2 regions of the Streptomyces sp. HUAS TT11 genome follow, and region 1 is predicted to be linked to the other one. Evidence: predicted binding sites of a transcription regulator. Region 1 holds the regulator's gene; the other holds the start of a gene.
The links. Region 1 encodes HspR, which represses chaperone genes until heat shock. Its sites were predicted from a motif close to TTGAGNNNNNNNNNCTCAA; they were not measured.

Region 1 (9,975 bases):
GGCCCGGCGTCGGCGCGGGACACCCGGCCCCGGCGAACGGCCCGGGAGTACACGCGGTTCCCCGCTTCGCAGAGTCGGTCAGCGCCGTGTGGATGCGCGTCCGTCCCGTGCCCGGCCATCTTCCACCCCTGGCTCCGACTCCTGGCCCCAGCGTCCTGAGCGATGCGGCTCACCAGCGACGTCCCGGCGCTCACCCTCCGTGCCGCGTCCCGCACGCCTTCGCAGCGCAACTATGCGCGGCACCGCCCGCCTCCGCAACAAGTTCCTGCGCCTCAACGCCCGTGAATGCCCCGGAATCCGCCGTATCCTCCCCACCTCCGGAACTTCCGCTGCACCAAGCTGACGGTGGATGAGGGACCCCGCCTCGCGCGACGGTGGGAGTTTCCGCGCACGCCGAAGCGATCGACGTGTGACGTAGGGCACTTGACCTCGGGCGATGGTGCACATGTCCGATCCGTCGCGCAACGGCAGCGGTACGGATGCGGGTTCGTCCGCGGGGACGGGCGCGACCACCTCTGCGCCGCCGCCGGGGCCGCGGCCGATCGACCGGACGAACTCGGTGCGCGCCCGGACGGCCCGGGCCGGGTCATGACCGCCGCGCCTCGAGGGCGGGCAGAGGAGTGTGCTCGCGGCGGACGGCCGCGACCTCCACGAGGCCACCGCACGGGGCCGTGGAGGACACGGCGCCCGGGGGATCGCCAGGTGCGGCGGTGGAGTTCAGGTGTGGGAACGCCTCGGACGGGCGGGCGGTGACACCCGCCCGCCCGGAGGGTCAGTGCAGACCGGCCGCCGCGCAGGCCGCCTTGTACTTGTCGGTGCAGATCTGCTTGACGGTGTAAATGCCGTCCTGGATCACCGTGTCCTTGATGTTGTCCGTGGTGAGCGCGACCACCGGCACCAGCATCGAGGGGATGTTCTTCGTCGTCGGGCTGTCGACCTTGTCGCGGGTCAGCGCGTCGAACTCGATGGAGCGGCCCTGGACCTTGGCGACCGCCATCTCCGCGGCGTTGTTCGCCTCCTCCGGGTACGACTTGTACACACTCATGTACTGCTCGCCCGAGATGATCCGCTGCACCGCTTCCAGCGCCGCGTCCTGCCCGGTCACCGGCGGCATCTTGGTGACGCCCGCGTCCTTCAGCGCTTCGATGACGGCGCCCGCCATGCCGTCGTTCGCGGAGTAGACACCGGCGATGTTGCTGAGCCCGATGGCCTGGATCGCCTGGACCATGTTGGCCTTGGCGTTCTCCGGCTTCCAGTCCTTGGTGTCGAACTCCCCCGCCTTGGGGATCTTCACCTTGTCCTGGAGCTCGCTCAGCGCACCCGCCTTGAACTGCGCGGCGTTCGGGTCGGTGGGCGAGCCGTTCATCATGACGATCGTGCTGCCGGAGGCCTTGGCGCCGAGCTTCTCGACGAGCGCGCGGCCCTGCACCTGGCCGACCAGTTCGTTGTCGAAGGAGATGTACGCGTCGATCGGGCCCTGCGCGAGACGGTCGTAGGCGATGACCGGGATACCCGCGTCCTTCGCCTTCTGCACACCGGGCTCGATGGCCTTGGAGTCCACCGCGTCCACCAGGAGCACGTCCACCTTCTCGGCGATCATCTGCTCGAGCTGCTGGCTCTGCTTGGCCGCGTCCGCGCCGGCGTTCTCGGAGACGACCTTGCCCTGGCCGTGGGTGAGGGACTTCACCTGCCGCTCGATGATGGGACGGTCGAAGTCTTCGTACCGCGGGTTGTCCGTCTCGGGCAGAAGGAGACCCACCGTGATGTCGTTGCCCTTCTTCGGGGTCGTGGAGCTGCTGCCGCCGCCGACTCCGTCGATGACGCCGCACGCGGCGAGCGAGACGGCCGACACCGAGGCGGCCAGGGCCATGGCGGTACGACGCACAGCGGTCCTACGGGTGGTACGAGCGTTCACATCAGGTGCCTTCCGGGCGAGGGAGCAGCATTGCGACCCAGGTGGCTGAAAGCCAACGCGGCGACGGTATGCAGCGTCAAGGAGTACCGGTTAACGAGATGGCAACAGCCCCCGTGTGGAAGTCACGTGAAACCAAAGAAAGTGTAGTGCGCGAGCCGTTGCCGAACCTTCGCGGGGTGGAGTTTTGAGCTCCGACCTGCGTGGATCGGGAAACCGACGTTCCGTCAACTTCCTTGAAGATTAAAGACGTTCAACGATCGACCGAAACGTGATCTACATCACATGACGGCCGGGCGATCGGACCCCTCCGGCGACCCGTCCACCACGCACCCGCATCGCCGGCGAGCCGGTTCCGCACGATGACCCGCATGTCCTCCGTCGCCGCGCGGGAGTTCTTCGCGAACTCTCCATTACCGGGCACATCGGTAGAGACGCCACATCATCGGCGATCGATCACAACTGGGGCACCGAGGAACCGGTTTCGGGTTCCCGGGAACAACGAGACGGGCACCGAACGCAAAGCACCGGTCGTCCGTTCGCAAAGATCCGTACAACCAGTTGCCCGGCTCGCGTGTCGTGATCACGGACGCCTCTTCCGCGTCTTCCTTCGATCAGAGGGCCGAATGAACCCAGCCAGAAGACACACGACAGCTGCGGCCGCCACCGCCGTCGTGCTCGCCACCGCGGGCAGCCTGCTCGCCACCGTGGCCGCTCCCGCCTCCGCCGCGACCTCCTGTGCTTCGCCGGTCTTCAAGAGGCAGTTCTTCGCGAACACGAGCCTGTCCGGCACACCGAGAAGGACCGACTGCGACAGCGCCGTCGGCCAGAGCTGGAAGGGCGCCCCGGCCCCCGGACTCCCGGCGGACCGCTTCGGCGTCCGCTGGACCGTCACCCGGGACTTCGGATCGGGCGGCCCGTTCGCCTTCACCGCGGCCGGGACGGACGGAATCCGGGTCTACCTGGACGGCGTCCGCAAGGTGAACCTCTGGTCGAACACGTCCGGTTCACGCTCGAAGAACCTCAATCTCACCCTTCCCAAGGGCGTGCACACCCTGCGGATCGACTACGTGAACTGGACCGGCAGGGCCGACGTCAAGTTCACCTACGTGCCGCGGACTTCCGCCACCGTGGACAAGGTCCGGCCGCTGACCCCGGCGGGCACCGCGGTCGCCTACGACAGGACCGCCCGCAGGACGAAGGTCTCCTGGGCGAGGAACAAGGAGATGGACCTCGCCGGCTACCGCGTCTACCGCCGGCTGAAGGGCAGCACCAGCTGGGCGAGGCTGACCACGACGACGTCGACGACGTACACCGACACGCCCCCGGCGACCGGCCAGGTCTTCTACTACGAGGTCCGCGCCCGCGACAAGGCGGGCAACGAGTCGGGCGGCACCGCCGACCGGCCCGTCACGACCGTCGACAGGACGCCCCCCGCAGCGCCGTTCGTCGAGATGGACGCCTGCCCGAACGACCAGCCCTACGCGGGGCCCGAACTCGTCACCCCTGCGGCCAACGCGGCCGACATCGTCCTGTACGAGTTGCAGCGGCAGAACCCGGTCACCAAGACCTGGTCCACCGTGTACTCCGGTGCCAAGGGCGCGATCTGCGACACCGGGTACCCCGCCGACGGCAGCCAGGTCACCTACCGGGGCCGGGCCCGGGACGCGGCAGGCAACTGGTCCGCGTACTCGGCCGCCACCACGTTCACCACCTCGGACAGGACCCCTCCGGCGACGGCAGCCGACGCCCGGGTGGCGTACCGGTCGGGCGTACCCCACCTGGTGTGGTCCCGCGTCGGCGGAGCCGCCTCCTACCAGGTCCTCCAGTACGACCCGGCGACCGGCGGCTATCTGGACGCCCTCCCCGGCGGCGGCACCACCACGAACACCGATGTCGTGCCGCGCCGGCTGCTCGCGGTCGCGGACACCTATCGGTACGCCGTGCGCGCGCTGGACGCGAGGGGCAACGCCGCCGCCCCGGTGGAGGTCGCACTGCCGATGGCCGAACGGCCCGAGGCCGTCCCGGCGTTCCTCACCACCGCGACGCGGTTCGACGAGGGTGTGATGATCAGATGGAGCAGCGCCGATCCATGGACCTTCGACGAAGACCCGCTGCTCACCTACAGGATCGTGCGCACCGACCCGGCGACCGGCCGGAGCACCGTCGTGGACCGGTGCAAGCCGAACAGCCCTTGGGACGAGCCCTTGGAGGCACCCTCCACGTATCTGACCTGGGCGGGTGACGACGCCCCCGCGTACGCGGGCGCCACGCAGATCAACGGCACCTGCTGGGACGTCTCCGGCGAGTCCGAGACGACGTACGAGTACCGGATCGTGACGATCGACCCGTACGGGCACGTGTCGCAGCCCGGTCCGGTCGCCACGGCGACCACGCCGGACACACGGCGCCCGGCACCGGTCGGGAACCCGACCGCGCAGACGGTCCCGCTCGGCGTCCGGCTGACCTGGGAGCCGCCCGCCGACGACGACGTCACCGGCTACTACGTCTGGCAGGGCACCGTCGACCCGGAGACCGGCGAGACGGTCTGGGAGAAGAACTGCTGGACCACCGACTCCCGGGCGACCGAGATCCTCTGCCCGACGGTCCCGGACGGCGCCACCCACGTCTACCGGGTGGCCGCGACGGACGGCCACGGTCTGTACGACGGCATGGAGCCCGGCTTCTTCCACACCACCGATGTCCCGGTGACCCTCCCCGACACCCGGCCGCCCGGCTGGACCGGCGCCGAGATCCGCGGGGACCTGTACCCGGATCTGTCCGTCGACTGTTCCGCGAGCTCGGGCCTCGGCGACTGCTCCGTACTGGCCGGCTACCGCGTGGACCGCTGGGATGCGGCCCAGGGGGCCTGGACCACACTCGTCGCGGGCCGGGTCGGCGACCGCAACTCCTACATGGACACCACCGTCCACGATGACCGGCTCGGCCTGTACTACTACCGCGTCGTCTTCACGGACTCTTCGGGAGCCGAGGTGGCCGGGCGGACCGCCGCCTACGGCATCTGGGACCACTGACTCCGGCCACGCGCGAAGGGGCGGCACCGGAGATGTCTCCGGTGCCGCCCCTTCGGCGTGATGTCAGTCGGACTGCTGCTGCCGCTTGGGCCGCCACACGACCAGCGCGCTGGTCTGCTGCACTTCCTGGTACGGCACCAGGTCACGGCGGTACGAGGCGTGTACCGCGGCCTCGCGCTGCCGCATCGTCGCCGCCGCGCCGTCGAGCGCGGCCTGAAGCTCCGCTACCCGGGACTGGAGCGCGGCGACCTGGTTCTCCAGCTCGATGATCCGCTTGATGCCGGCGAGGTTGATGCCCTCGTCCTGCGACAACTGCTGCACCTGACGGAGCAGTTCGATGTCGCGGGCCGAGTAGCGCCGGCCCCGGCCGGCCGTGCGGTCCGGGGAGACGAGCCCCAGACGGTCGTACTGGCGCAGCGTCTGCGGGTGCAGGCCGGAGAGCTGGGCCGCCACCGAGATGACGTAGACCGGGGTCTCCTCGGTCAGTTCGTACGGGTTGCGTCGACGGCCGTCCATCTCCTCATGCTCCCTTCGCCGCCTGGAACAGCTCCGCCCGCGGGTCCTCGCCCGCGGTCGCCTCGCGATACGCCTCCAGGGCGTCACGAGCCTTCCCCGACAGGTCCTTCGGAACACTCACCTCGACGGTGACCAGCAGGTCGCCGCGAGTGCCGTCCTTGCGGACCGCGCCCTTGCCGCGGGCGCGCAGGGTGCGCCCGTTGGGCGTGCCCGGGGGCAGCTTCAGCGTGACCGCGGGTCCGCCGAGGGTGGGGACCCTGATGTCGCCGCCGAGCGCCGCCTCCGTGAACGTCACGGGCACGGTCACCGTCAGGTTGTCGCCCTTGCGGCCGAAGACGGGGTGCGCGTCCACGTGCACGACGACATACAGGTCGCCGGCCGGGCCGCCCCGCTCGCCGGGGCCGCCCTTGCCGCGCAGCCGGATGCGCTGCCCGTCCGTGACGCCCGCCGGGATGCGGACCTGCATCGTCCGGGACGACTTCGCCCGGCCGCTGCCCTTGCACTCCATACAGGGATGCTCGGCGATGAGTCCGCGGCCCTTGCAGTCCGGGCAGGGATCCGTCAGCGAGAATCCGCCGCCGGAGCCGCGCGCCACCTGGCCGGTGCCGACACAGGTCGGGCACACCCGCGGCGTGCCGTTCTTGTCGCCGGTGCCCGAGCAGGCCTTGCACGGCGCCTGCGAGGACATGCGCAGTGGAACGGTCGCGCCGTCCACCGCCTCCATGAAGCTGAGCGTGACCTCGGACTCGATGTCCTGGCCGCGCCTCGGCTGCGTGCGCGTGCCCGCGCCGCCGCCGCGGTTGAACAGGCCCCCGAAGACGTCACCGATGCCGCCGCCGAAGTTCCCCCCGGCGCTGCCGCCCTGACCGCCGAAGAGGTCGCCCAGGTCGAAGTTGAACGATCCTCCGGCCCCGGGACCGGGACGGAAGCCGCCGTTGCCGAAGAGGGCGCGCGCCTCGTCGTACTCCTTGCGCTTCTTGGGGTCGCCGAGGATGTCGTTCGCCTCGGAGATCTCCTTGAAACGTTCCTCCGCCTTGGCGTTGCCCTTGTTGGCGTCCGGATGGAACTCGCGGGCGAGCTTCCGGTACGCCTTCTTGATCTCGGCCTCGGTGGCGTCCTTGGGGACGCCGAGGACCTTGTAGTAGTCCTTCTCGATGAAGTCCTTGGTACTCATCCCCGACGCCCCTCCTTCCGTTCGGCGTTGTTTTCCGTGGGGAGCCCGGTACGGACTCCCCTGTCGATCACGTCAGCCCTCGTCCGGGCCACCGCTCTCCTTGTCGTCGCCCGCCTCGCTCGTCTCCTCGGCCTTGACCGTCTGCGCCCCCGGCTGCGGCTCGGCCACGGCCACCCGCGCGGGGCGGATGGTGCGCTCGCCGAAGCGATACCCGGGCTGCAGAATCGCCACGCACGTCGTCTCGGTGACGTCCGGCGCGTACGAGTGCATCAGGGCCTCGTGGATCGTCGGGTCGAAGGGCTCGCCCTCCTTGCCGAACTGCTGCAGACCCATCTTCGCCGCGACCGTCTCCAGGGACTCGGCGACGGACTTGAACCCGCCGACGAGCTCGCCGTGGTCACGCGCGCGGCCGATGTCGTCGAGCACCGGCAGAAGCTCGGTCAGAAGGCTCGCGATGGCGATCTCCTTGACCGTGATCCGGTCGCGCTCGACGCGACGGCGGTAGTTCTGGTACTCGGCCTGGAGGCGCTGGAGGTCCAGGGTGCGCTCGTGGAGCGCTGTGCGCACCTGGTCCAGCTGGGCCACCAGACCCGCGGTCTGTGCGGTTCCGTCCCCTGCCGGGGCCGCCGCCTCCTCCGAAGAGGGGGAGGCGGCCTGCGGCTCGGCGTCGTCTGGGGTGGCGCCGGAGGGGACGTCGGGCTTCTCCTCGAAGCCCGGGGTCTCCTCCGTCACGCGGCACCGTCCTTACGGTCCTCGTCGACGATCTCGGCGTCGACGACGTCGTCGTCGGCCTTCGCCTGGCCGGCACCGGCGTCACCGGCACCGCCCGCGGCCTGAGCGCCCTGGGCGTCGGCGTACATGGCCTGGCCGAGCTTCTGCGAGACGGCCGCGACCTTCTCCGTGGCGGTACGGATCTCGGCCGTGTCCTCGCCCTTGAGCGTCTCCTTCAGCTCGGCGACTGCGGCCTCGACCTCGGTCTTGATCTCGCCGGGGACCTTGTCCTCGTTGTCCGCGAGGAACTTCTCGGTCTGGTAGACGAGCTGCTCGCCCTGGTTGCGGGTCTCGGCGGCCTCGCGGCGGCGGTGGTCCTCCTCCGCGTACTGCTCGGCCTCCTGGCGCATCCGGTCGACCTCGTCCTTCGGGAGCGAGGAGCCGCCGGTGACGGTCATCTTCTGCTCCTTTCCGGTGCCGAGGTCCTTCGCCGTGACGTGCATGATGCCGTTGGCGTCGATGTCGAAGGACACCTCGATCTGCGGCACACCGCGCGGCGCCGGCGGCAGACCGGTCAGCTCGAACATGCCGAGCTTCTTGTTGTACGCCGCGATCTCACGCTCGCCCTGGTAGACCTGGATCTGCACGGACGGCTGGTTGTCCTCGGCCGTGGTGAAGATCTCGGACCGCTTGGTCGGGATCGTGGTGTTGCGCTCGATCAGCTTGGTCATGATGCCGCCCTTGGTCTCGATACCGAGGGACAGCGGGGTCACGTCCAGCAGCAGGACGTCCTTGACCTCACCCTTGAGGACACCGGCCTGGAGCGAGGCGCCGATGGCGACGACCTCGTCCGGGTTCACGCCCTTGTTGGCCTCCTTGCCGCCGGTCAGCTCCTTGACGAGCTCGGCGACGGCGGGCATACGGGTCGAGCCACCCACCAGGACGACGTGGTCGATCTCGTTGATCGAGATGCCGGCGTCCTTGATGACGTTGTGGAACGGCGTCTTGCAGCGCTCGAGCAGGTCGATCGTGAGCTGCTGGAACTGCGCCCGGGTGAGCTTCTCGTCCAGGTGCAGCGGACCCTCGGCGGACGCGGTGATGTAGGGCAGGTTGATCGACGTCTCGGTGGACGAGGACAGCTCGATCTTCGCCTTCTCGGCGGCCTCACGCAGACGCTGCAGGGCCATCTTGTCCCTGGACAGGTCCACACCGTGACCGGACTGGAACTGCTTGACCAGGTAGTCGACGACGCGCTGGTCCCAGTCGTCACCACCGAGGTGGTTGTCACCGTTGGTGGCCTTCACCTCGACGACGCCGTCGCCGATCTCCAGCAGGGACACGTCGAAGGTGCCGCCGCCGAGGTCGAAGACGAGAATCGTCTGGTCGTCCCTGTCGAGGCCGTAGGCGAGGGCGGCCGCGGTCGGCTCGTTGACGATACGGAGCACGTTCAGACCGGCGATCTCGCCGGCCTCCTTCGTGGCCTGCCGCTCGGAGTCGTTGAAGTAGGCGGGGACGGTGATGACCGCGTCGGTCACCTTCTCGCCCAGGTACGCCTCGGCGTCCCGCTTCAGCTTCTGCAGGATGAACGCGGAGATCTGCTGCGGGTTGAAGTCCTTGCCGTCCAGCTGGATCTTCCAGTCGGTGCCCATGTGACGCTTCACGGAACGGATGGTCCGGTCCACGTTGGTGACCGCCTGGCGCTTGGCCACCTCGCCGACGAGCACCTCGCCGTTCTTGGCGAAGGCGACGACGGACGGCGTGGTCCTGGCACCCTCGGCGTTGGTGATGACGGTGGGCTCGCCGCCCTCCAGAACGCTGACGACGGAGTTAGTCGTGCCCAGGTCGATGCCGACCGCACGTGCCATTTCGATTCCTCCAGCTGACTTGAGTGGAACAGGCTCAAGGATGCATGAGGGAACCGGCGGCGTCAACAGACCTGAGTCCAGCAGACTCAACTTTTGTCCGAAGCCGCACGGCAACCAAGGAAAAACCGCAGGTCAAGGCCGTTGACCGCGCTCGTCACACGCTTGCGCCACCACCCCCCAGCAGGAGCGCCAGCCTGCTCACCGCCCGGTCGATCTCCCGGGCGCACTCGTACAACACCTCGTAGGGCTGCGCCCAGGGGTCGAGGACGTCGTCGTCGGCGGCCGGGACCGGACCGGTCGAGCCCCGGCGGGCGGCCGCGGCGGCCACCACGACGTCGAAGGCGAGTACCGGGGCCGCGGCTTCCCTGCGCGGAGCTCTCCCGTGGACGGTGCCCGGGGCCGGGGAGCGGGGCGCCGCCGCGTACGGAACCGGGCCGGGCGGGCCGGCCGGCCCGCACCGCTCCCGGGTCCCGCCCCGCACCCCTTCGTCCACGAGCCGCCCCTGCGCGCACGGTGTCTCCCCGTCCGCCCAGCCCCGCACCCCGTCGACTCCCCCCGCGGCGAGGCGCACGAACTCCTTGAGGGTGAAGCAGCGCCGCATCGCCGAGGGTGCGAGGCGCACGGCCGCCTCCCGGTGCTCGCGTGCGAGCCCGAGCACCAGGCCCGCTCCGGCGACGAGCGGTGCGGTGAGCCGGCGGGCCGCGAAGCCGGAGCCGTCCCCGCCCAGCTTCTCCAGCACCGCCCTGGTCGACCTCTCCATGC
Region 2 (6,162 bases), 3.9 Mb from region 1:
CCGCCGCTCGCCGTGCCCTGCTCCGGCCCGGTGCCGCCCTCGGGGCGCGCCTGCTCGTACAGGGCGCTGCCGATCTTCTGCGCCGCGGCGGCGGCCTTGTCCATGGTCCGCCGGATCTCCGCGGTGTCCTCGCTCTTGAGCGCCTCCTTGAGTTCGCCGATGGCGCTCTCCGTCTCGCTCCTCGCGTCGGCGGGGATCCTGTCCCCGTTCTCACCGATGAGCTTCTCGGTCTGGTAGACAAGCTGCTCGGCCTGGTTGCGGGTCTCGGCGGCCTCCCGCCGCCTGCGGTCCTCCTCGGCGTGCTGCTCGGCCTCGCGGACCATGCGGTCGATGTCGTTCCTCGGCAGGGCCGAACCGCCCGTGACGGTCATCTTCTGCTCCTTGCCGGTGCCGAGGTCCTTCGCCGTGACGTGCATGATGCCGTTGGCGTCGATGTCGAAGGACACCTCGATCTGCGGCACACCGCGCGGCGCCGGCGGCAGACCGGTCAGCTCGAACATGCCGAGCTTCTTGTTGTACGCCGCGATCTCACGCTCGCCCTGGTAGACCTGGATCTGCACGGACGGCTGGTTGTCCTCGGCCGTGGTGAAGATCTCGGACCGCTTGGTCGGGATCGTGGTGTTGCGCTCGATCAGCTTGGTCATGATGCCGCCCTTGGTCTCGATACCGAGGGACAGCGGGGTCACGTCCAGCAGCAGGACGTCCTTGACCTCACCCTTGAGGACACCGGCCTGGAGCGAGGCGCCGACGGCGACGACCTCGTCCGGGTTCACACCCTTGTGCGGCTCCTTGCCGGTCAACTCCCGCACCAGCTCCGTCACCGCGGGCATCCGGGTCGACCCGCCCACGAGAATCACGTGGTCGATGTCCGACAGCTTGATCCCGGCATCCTTGATCGCCTGGTGGAACGGCCCCTTGGTGCGCTCCAGCAGATCGGCCGTGAGCTGCTGGAACTGCGCCCGGGTGAGCTTCTCCTCCAGATGCAGCGGGCCCTCCGAAGAGGCTGTGATGTAGGGCAGGTTGATCGAGGACTCGGTGGACGAGGACAGCTCGATCTTCGCCTTCTCGGCGGCCTCGCGCAGACGCTGCACGGCCATCTTGTCCTTCGCGAGGTCGACGCCGTACGCGTTCTTGAACTGCTGCACCAGATGGTCGACGACGCGCTGGTCCCAGTCGTCACCGCCGAGACGGGTGTCGCCGTTGGTGGCCTTCACCTCGATGACGCCCTCGCCCATCTCCAGCAGGGACACGTCGAACGTGCCGCCGCCGAGGTCGAAGACGAGGACCGTCTGGTCGTTCTCCTTGTCGAGGCCGTAGGCCAGGGCCGCCGCCGTCGGCTCGTTGATGATCCGCAGCACGTTCAGGCCGGCGATCTCACCGGCCTCCTTGGTGGCCTGTCGCTGGGCGTCGTCGAAATACGCCGGCACGGTGATCACGGCGTCGGTGACGTCTTCGCCCAGATACGCCTCCGCGTCCCGCTTCAGCTTCTGCAGCACCCGCGCGGAGATCTCCTGTGCGGTGTACTGCTTGCCGTCGACGGTGCCGCTCTCCGGGAAGCGCCAGGACGAGTCGCCCACGTGCCGCTTGACGGAGCGCGCGGTGCGCTCGATGTTGGTGACCGCCTGCCGCTTGGCGACCTCGCCGACCAGCACCTCGCCGCTCTTGGCGAAGGCCACGACCGACGGTGTGGTCCGGGCGCCTTCGGTGTTGGTGATCACGGTGGGCTCACCGCCCTCGAGGACCGAGACCACCGAGTTCGTGGTGCCGAGGTCGATACCGACCGGACGTGCCATGGGGCTCCTGCCTCCTCGCATCGTTCCTGTAGAGGTCCGCTCCGCGAGTACCCGCGCCGACGTCTTCACTGCAGGGCAGTGGAGCCGCTTCCGCGTTCCGCTGACTGCCTCTACTGCCTGAATAAAACTTGAGTTGCCTCTTGTCAAGTTTGACCATGGCTCCACGCGCAGCGGGGAGAACGCCCTGCTCGAGGCCGGACGCCGGGCCCCCCGCACTCCATCGGCCGGTGTGGATGAACCATCCATCGAGGCAACGGAAGCTGGATGGAACGTCCACTGGTGCGGTGCGTGCGGACGCGCCTAAAGTCTGCGAAACCCTTACGGACGGCCCACCACGCCCCGCACACCCTCGCGACGGCACGGGCCGGACCGGCCCACCGCGCCACGAACGCGCTCCGCCGCCCTTCCCCAGCAGGAGCTCCGTTGCCCGAGAACCCCGCCTCCCCCGCCGCCGCGCCCCCGTCCCTCACCGAGGTCGAGACCTACGGCGTCGAGCGCATCCCCGACGCGGACCGCACCGCGACGCCGTTCGATCTCTTCCGAGTCGCCTTCGGCGGCGCGAACACCTTCTCCACCTGTGTTCTGGGCGCCTTCCCGATCCTGTTCGGCCTCTCCTTCTGGCAGGGACTCGCCGCGACCCTCCTCGGTGTGGTCGTCGGCGCGCTGATCCTCTGCCCGATGGCGGTGTTCGGCCCGGTCAACGGCACGAACAACGCGGTCTCCTCCTCCGCCCACCTCGGTGTGCACGGCCGTGTGGTCGGCTCCTTCCTCTCCCTGCTCACGGCCGTCGCCTTCTTCTCGATCTCGGTGTGGAGCTCGGGCGACGCACTGGTCGGCGGCGCACACCGGCTCTTCGGCCTCGATCGCGGCAATCTGTCGTACGTCGTCGCCTACGCGCTCTTCGCCGGCCTGGTGCTCGCGGTGTGCGTGTACGGCTTCCGGTTCATGCTGTTCGTCAACAAGATCGCGGTGACCTCGGCGACCGTGCTCTTCCTGCTCGGGGCGATCGCCTTCGGCGGTGACTTCGACCCGTCGTACGCGGGCACCTTCACCGCCTCGGCCGATCCGGCGACGAAGGCGCTGTTCTGGCCGTCGTTCATCGGCGCCGCGCTGATCGTGCTGTCCAACCCGGTGTCCTTCGGCGCCTTCCTCGGCGACTGGTCGCGCTACATCCCCGCGCACACCCCGCGCCGCAAGGTGGTCACCGCCGCGTTCCTGTCGCAGATCGCGACGCTGCTGCCGTTCGTGTTCGGTCTCGCGACCGCCAGCATCATCGCCAAACAGGCGCCGAAGTACGTCGACCCTGCGGCCCCGGACTTCGTCGGGGGCCTGCTCGCCATCTCCCCGACCTGGTTCTTCCTTCCGGTATGTCTGCTGGCGCTCATCGGCGGCATGTCGACGGGCACGACGTCGCTGTACGGAACCGGGCTGGACTTCTCGTCGGTCTTCCCGCGGCTGTCGCGGGTGCAGGCGACGCTGGTCGTCGGCGTGCTGTCCATCGCGTTCATCTTCATCGGCCGATTCGGGCTGAACCTCGTGCAGTCGATCTCCACTTTTGCAACGATGATCATCACCTGTACCACTCCGTGGATGGTCGTGATGATGCTCGGCTTCTACACTCGGCGCGGCTGGTACGACCCGGACGCGCTTCAGGTCTTCAACCGCCGCCAGCGCGGCGGCCGTTACTGGTTCTCGCACGGCTGGAACTGGCGGGGCATGACCGCCTGGTGGGTCTCCGCCGTGATCGGTGTGCTGTTCACCGACATTCCCGGCCAGTTCGTCGGCCCCCTGGGCGACCTGGCGAACGGTGTCGACATCAGCCTGCCGCTGTCCCTGGCCGTCGCCGCGGTCCTGTTCCTGGCGCTGCTGAGGCTCTTCCCCGAGCCCCGGGCGGCATACGGACCGCACGGCGCGCGACTGGCCCGCACGGTCGAGTCGCCGGTGCCGCCGATCACCGGCCCCGGCGCCCGGGACGAGAAGGCCCCGGCGCTCGCGGTCGAGGGCGGCTGATGGACACCTGGCTCGACCTGTCGGTGCCCGTGGTCACCGGGATGCCCGTGTATCCCGGTGACCCGCAGGTCGAGGTGGAACGGGCGCTGCGCGTGGCCACGGACGGCGTCAACGTCCTCGCCCTGCACCTGGGTTCCCAGTCGGGCACCCATGTCGACGCGCCGTATCACGTGAACTCCGCCTGGCCCGCACTGGACGCGCTGCCGCTGGAGCGGTTCGCCGGTCCGGCGGTGGTGGCGGACGTACGGGGTCTGCGGGCCCGGGCGGCCGTCACCGCCGATTTGCTCGCGCCCGCGCTGAGCCTGCTGCGTCTGCAGCCGGGCGCGATCCTGCTGCTGGCCACGGGCTGGTCGGCGTACTGGGGCACCGACGCCTATCTGGAACACCCGTGGCTGACCCCGGAGGCCGCGCAGGCGATCGTCAACGCGGGCGTACGCACGATCGGGGTCGACGCGCTGAGTGTGGATCCCACGGGCAATGCGGACCTGCCCGCGCACCGCGTGCTGTGCGGCGCGGCCGGTGTGATCGCCGAGAACCTCACCGGCCTCGACCGCGTCCTCGCCGCACAGGAGACCGGCCGCCCGGTGGACGTGTTCCTGTTCCCGCTGCACCTGCCCGGCTCGGACGGCGCCCCGGTCCGAGCCGTGGCCCGGGTCGGGGGACCGACGAGGCAGGCGTAGTACGCCGTGCCGCCCGCCCGGGTCACCCGGTCGGGCGGGCGACCCCGCAGCGCATCGGCGCCCTCGCCCGGCCCCCTCGGCGTCCTCGGCGTCCTCGGCGCCGCGGTCCGGGCCGCGGCACCGGTCAGGGCCTGATCGTGCGGGCGATGTCCAGGGTCAGACGCTGCCAGGGGTCGCGTGGGTCCCGGGCCGTCAGTACCTGCACGCGTCGCAGGCGGTAGCGCAGCGACTGCGGGTGCAGATGCAGTGCTCGGGCCGCGGCCGTCGCCGACCCCGCGTCGATGTACGCGCTCAGCGCCTCCAGCAGATGGCGTTGTCCGGGGTCGGTCAGCGGCCCGAGGACGAGGCGGGCGATGTGGTCCGCGGTGGCGGCCGGATGCCCGGCGAGCAGAGCGAGCACGTGCGCGTCGGCATCGGTGAGAAGGCGGCCGGGCCGATGGGCGTGGTCGGGCGCCGTGTCGAGCGCGTCGGCGGCGAGCCGGTGGGCGACGGCCACCCGGTCCAGCCCTTCGCCGGTGATCGCACAGCCCCGCCAGCGCCGCTCGACGAGGAGGGCCGACGCGCGGTGCAGGGCCGTCGCGGGAAAGAGCAGGACGGCGCGCGGGCCCCGGACCGTCGACAGTGCCGTACCGCCGTCACCGAGCGCACCGACCAGTCCGGCTGCGGCCTCGTACGGCATGTCGGGGCCCTCGCCCGTCACCGGCTCGGCCACCAGGAGGCAGTAGGGATCCGGGAGATGGACGCCCAGCCGGGCCGAGCGGTCCGTGAGCGCGCCGACCGAGGCGTGCCTGCCGGCGACGAGATCGTCGAGCAGCAACCGCAGCGCGCGGTCCCGATCCCCCGCGAGGTCCTCGGTGGTCGCGGCGTAGGCCGTGGCCATCTCCTCCGACAGGGTGTCCAGCGCCGTCAGCAGCACCCGGGCGAGTGAGAGGCCGTCCGTCGCCGTGAGGTGGTGGGCGCGGGCGGCGACCTCCTCGGTGACGACGGCCGCCGCCACCCGGTAGGCGCGCAGCACCGCCTGCACGGGCCGGCCGTCGGCCGCGCGCGCCGCCGCGATGCCACGGAATCGGCGCAGGTCCGCCGGACCGAGACTGCCGTCGCCCGCCCAGAGGTCGAGCAGCCGGGTCAGACCCCAGGCGGCGATGGCCCGCACCTCGGGCAGCCGGCTGTCGTCGAGCGCGGCGTACACCGGCACCTGGGTGTTGACCGCCGCGACAACCGCCTCCACGACCCGGGGATCGGCCACGATCTCGTCCCGGACGCGGATGCGGGCCTCGAGGGGCTGGTTCATCACATGGTGATGATCCCAGTCGCGCGTTGTGTGCACCAGGCTGGACGGGCCTTGTCACAGTCGGAAGGATCGTGGGCACAGAGCTCGGTCTCAGGGACGAGAGGCGGGACGTACGGATGACAAGGCACTGGGCGGACTTCCAGTACGAGATATATCTGCACGGCATGACGGGCGCGGTACCGCGGCTGCCCACGGATCTGACCAGGCTTGAGCAGCTCACCGAACAGCGGCTCGGGCCCGGCCCGGTCGGGTATGTGGCGGGCAGCGCCGGCACCGGCAGCACGGCACGGGCGAACCGGGCGGCGTTGGAGCGGCGCCGGATCGTGCCGCGGATGCTGCGGGACGTGCACGAGCGCGATCTGTCGGTCGAGGTGCTGGGGCGCTCACT

Region 2: a site for HspR is predicted at 1,922-1,940, ahead of dnaK (molecular chaperone DnaK). Genes of this name have one in related genera too.

Annotation. Positions count from the first base shown of each region.
Region 1 is NZ_CP196184.1:4,459,786-4,469,760, forward strand. Features, by position in the region: gene ACSHXN_RS19940 (helix-turn-helix transcriptional regulator) at 1-119, opposite strand, end outside; gene ACSHXN_RS19945 (sugar ABC transporter substrate-binding protein) at 773-1,885, opposite strand; gene ACSHXN_RS19950 (PA14 domain-containing protein) at 2,539-4,947, shown strand; gene ACSHXN_RS19955 (heat shock protein transcriptional repressor HspR) at 5,011-5,463, opposite strand; gene dnaJ (molecular chaperone DnaJ) at 5,468-6,637, opposite strand; gene grpE (nucleotide exchange factor GrpE) at 6,710-7,369, opposite strand; gene dnaK (molecular chaperone DnaK) at 7,366-9,213, opposite strand; gene ACSHXN_RS19975 (low molecular weight phosphatase family protein) at 9,368-9,975, opposite strand, start outside.
Region 2 is NZ_CP196184.1:8,399,780-8,405,941, reverse strand. Features, by position in the region: gene dnaK (molecular chaperone DnaK) at 1-1,793, opposite strand, end outside; gene ACSHXN_RS37785 (purine-cytosine permease family protein) at 2,217-3,803, shown strand; gene ACSHXN_RS37780 (cyclase family protein) at 3,803-4,483, shown strand; gene ACSHXN_RS37775 (PucR family transcriptional regulator) at 4,608-5,774, opposite strand; gene ACSHXN_RS37770 (lactate 2-monooxygenase) at 5,891-6,162, shown strand, end outside.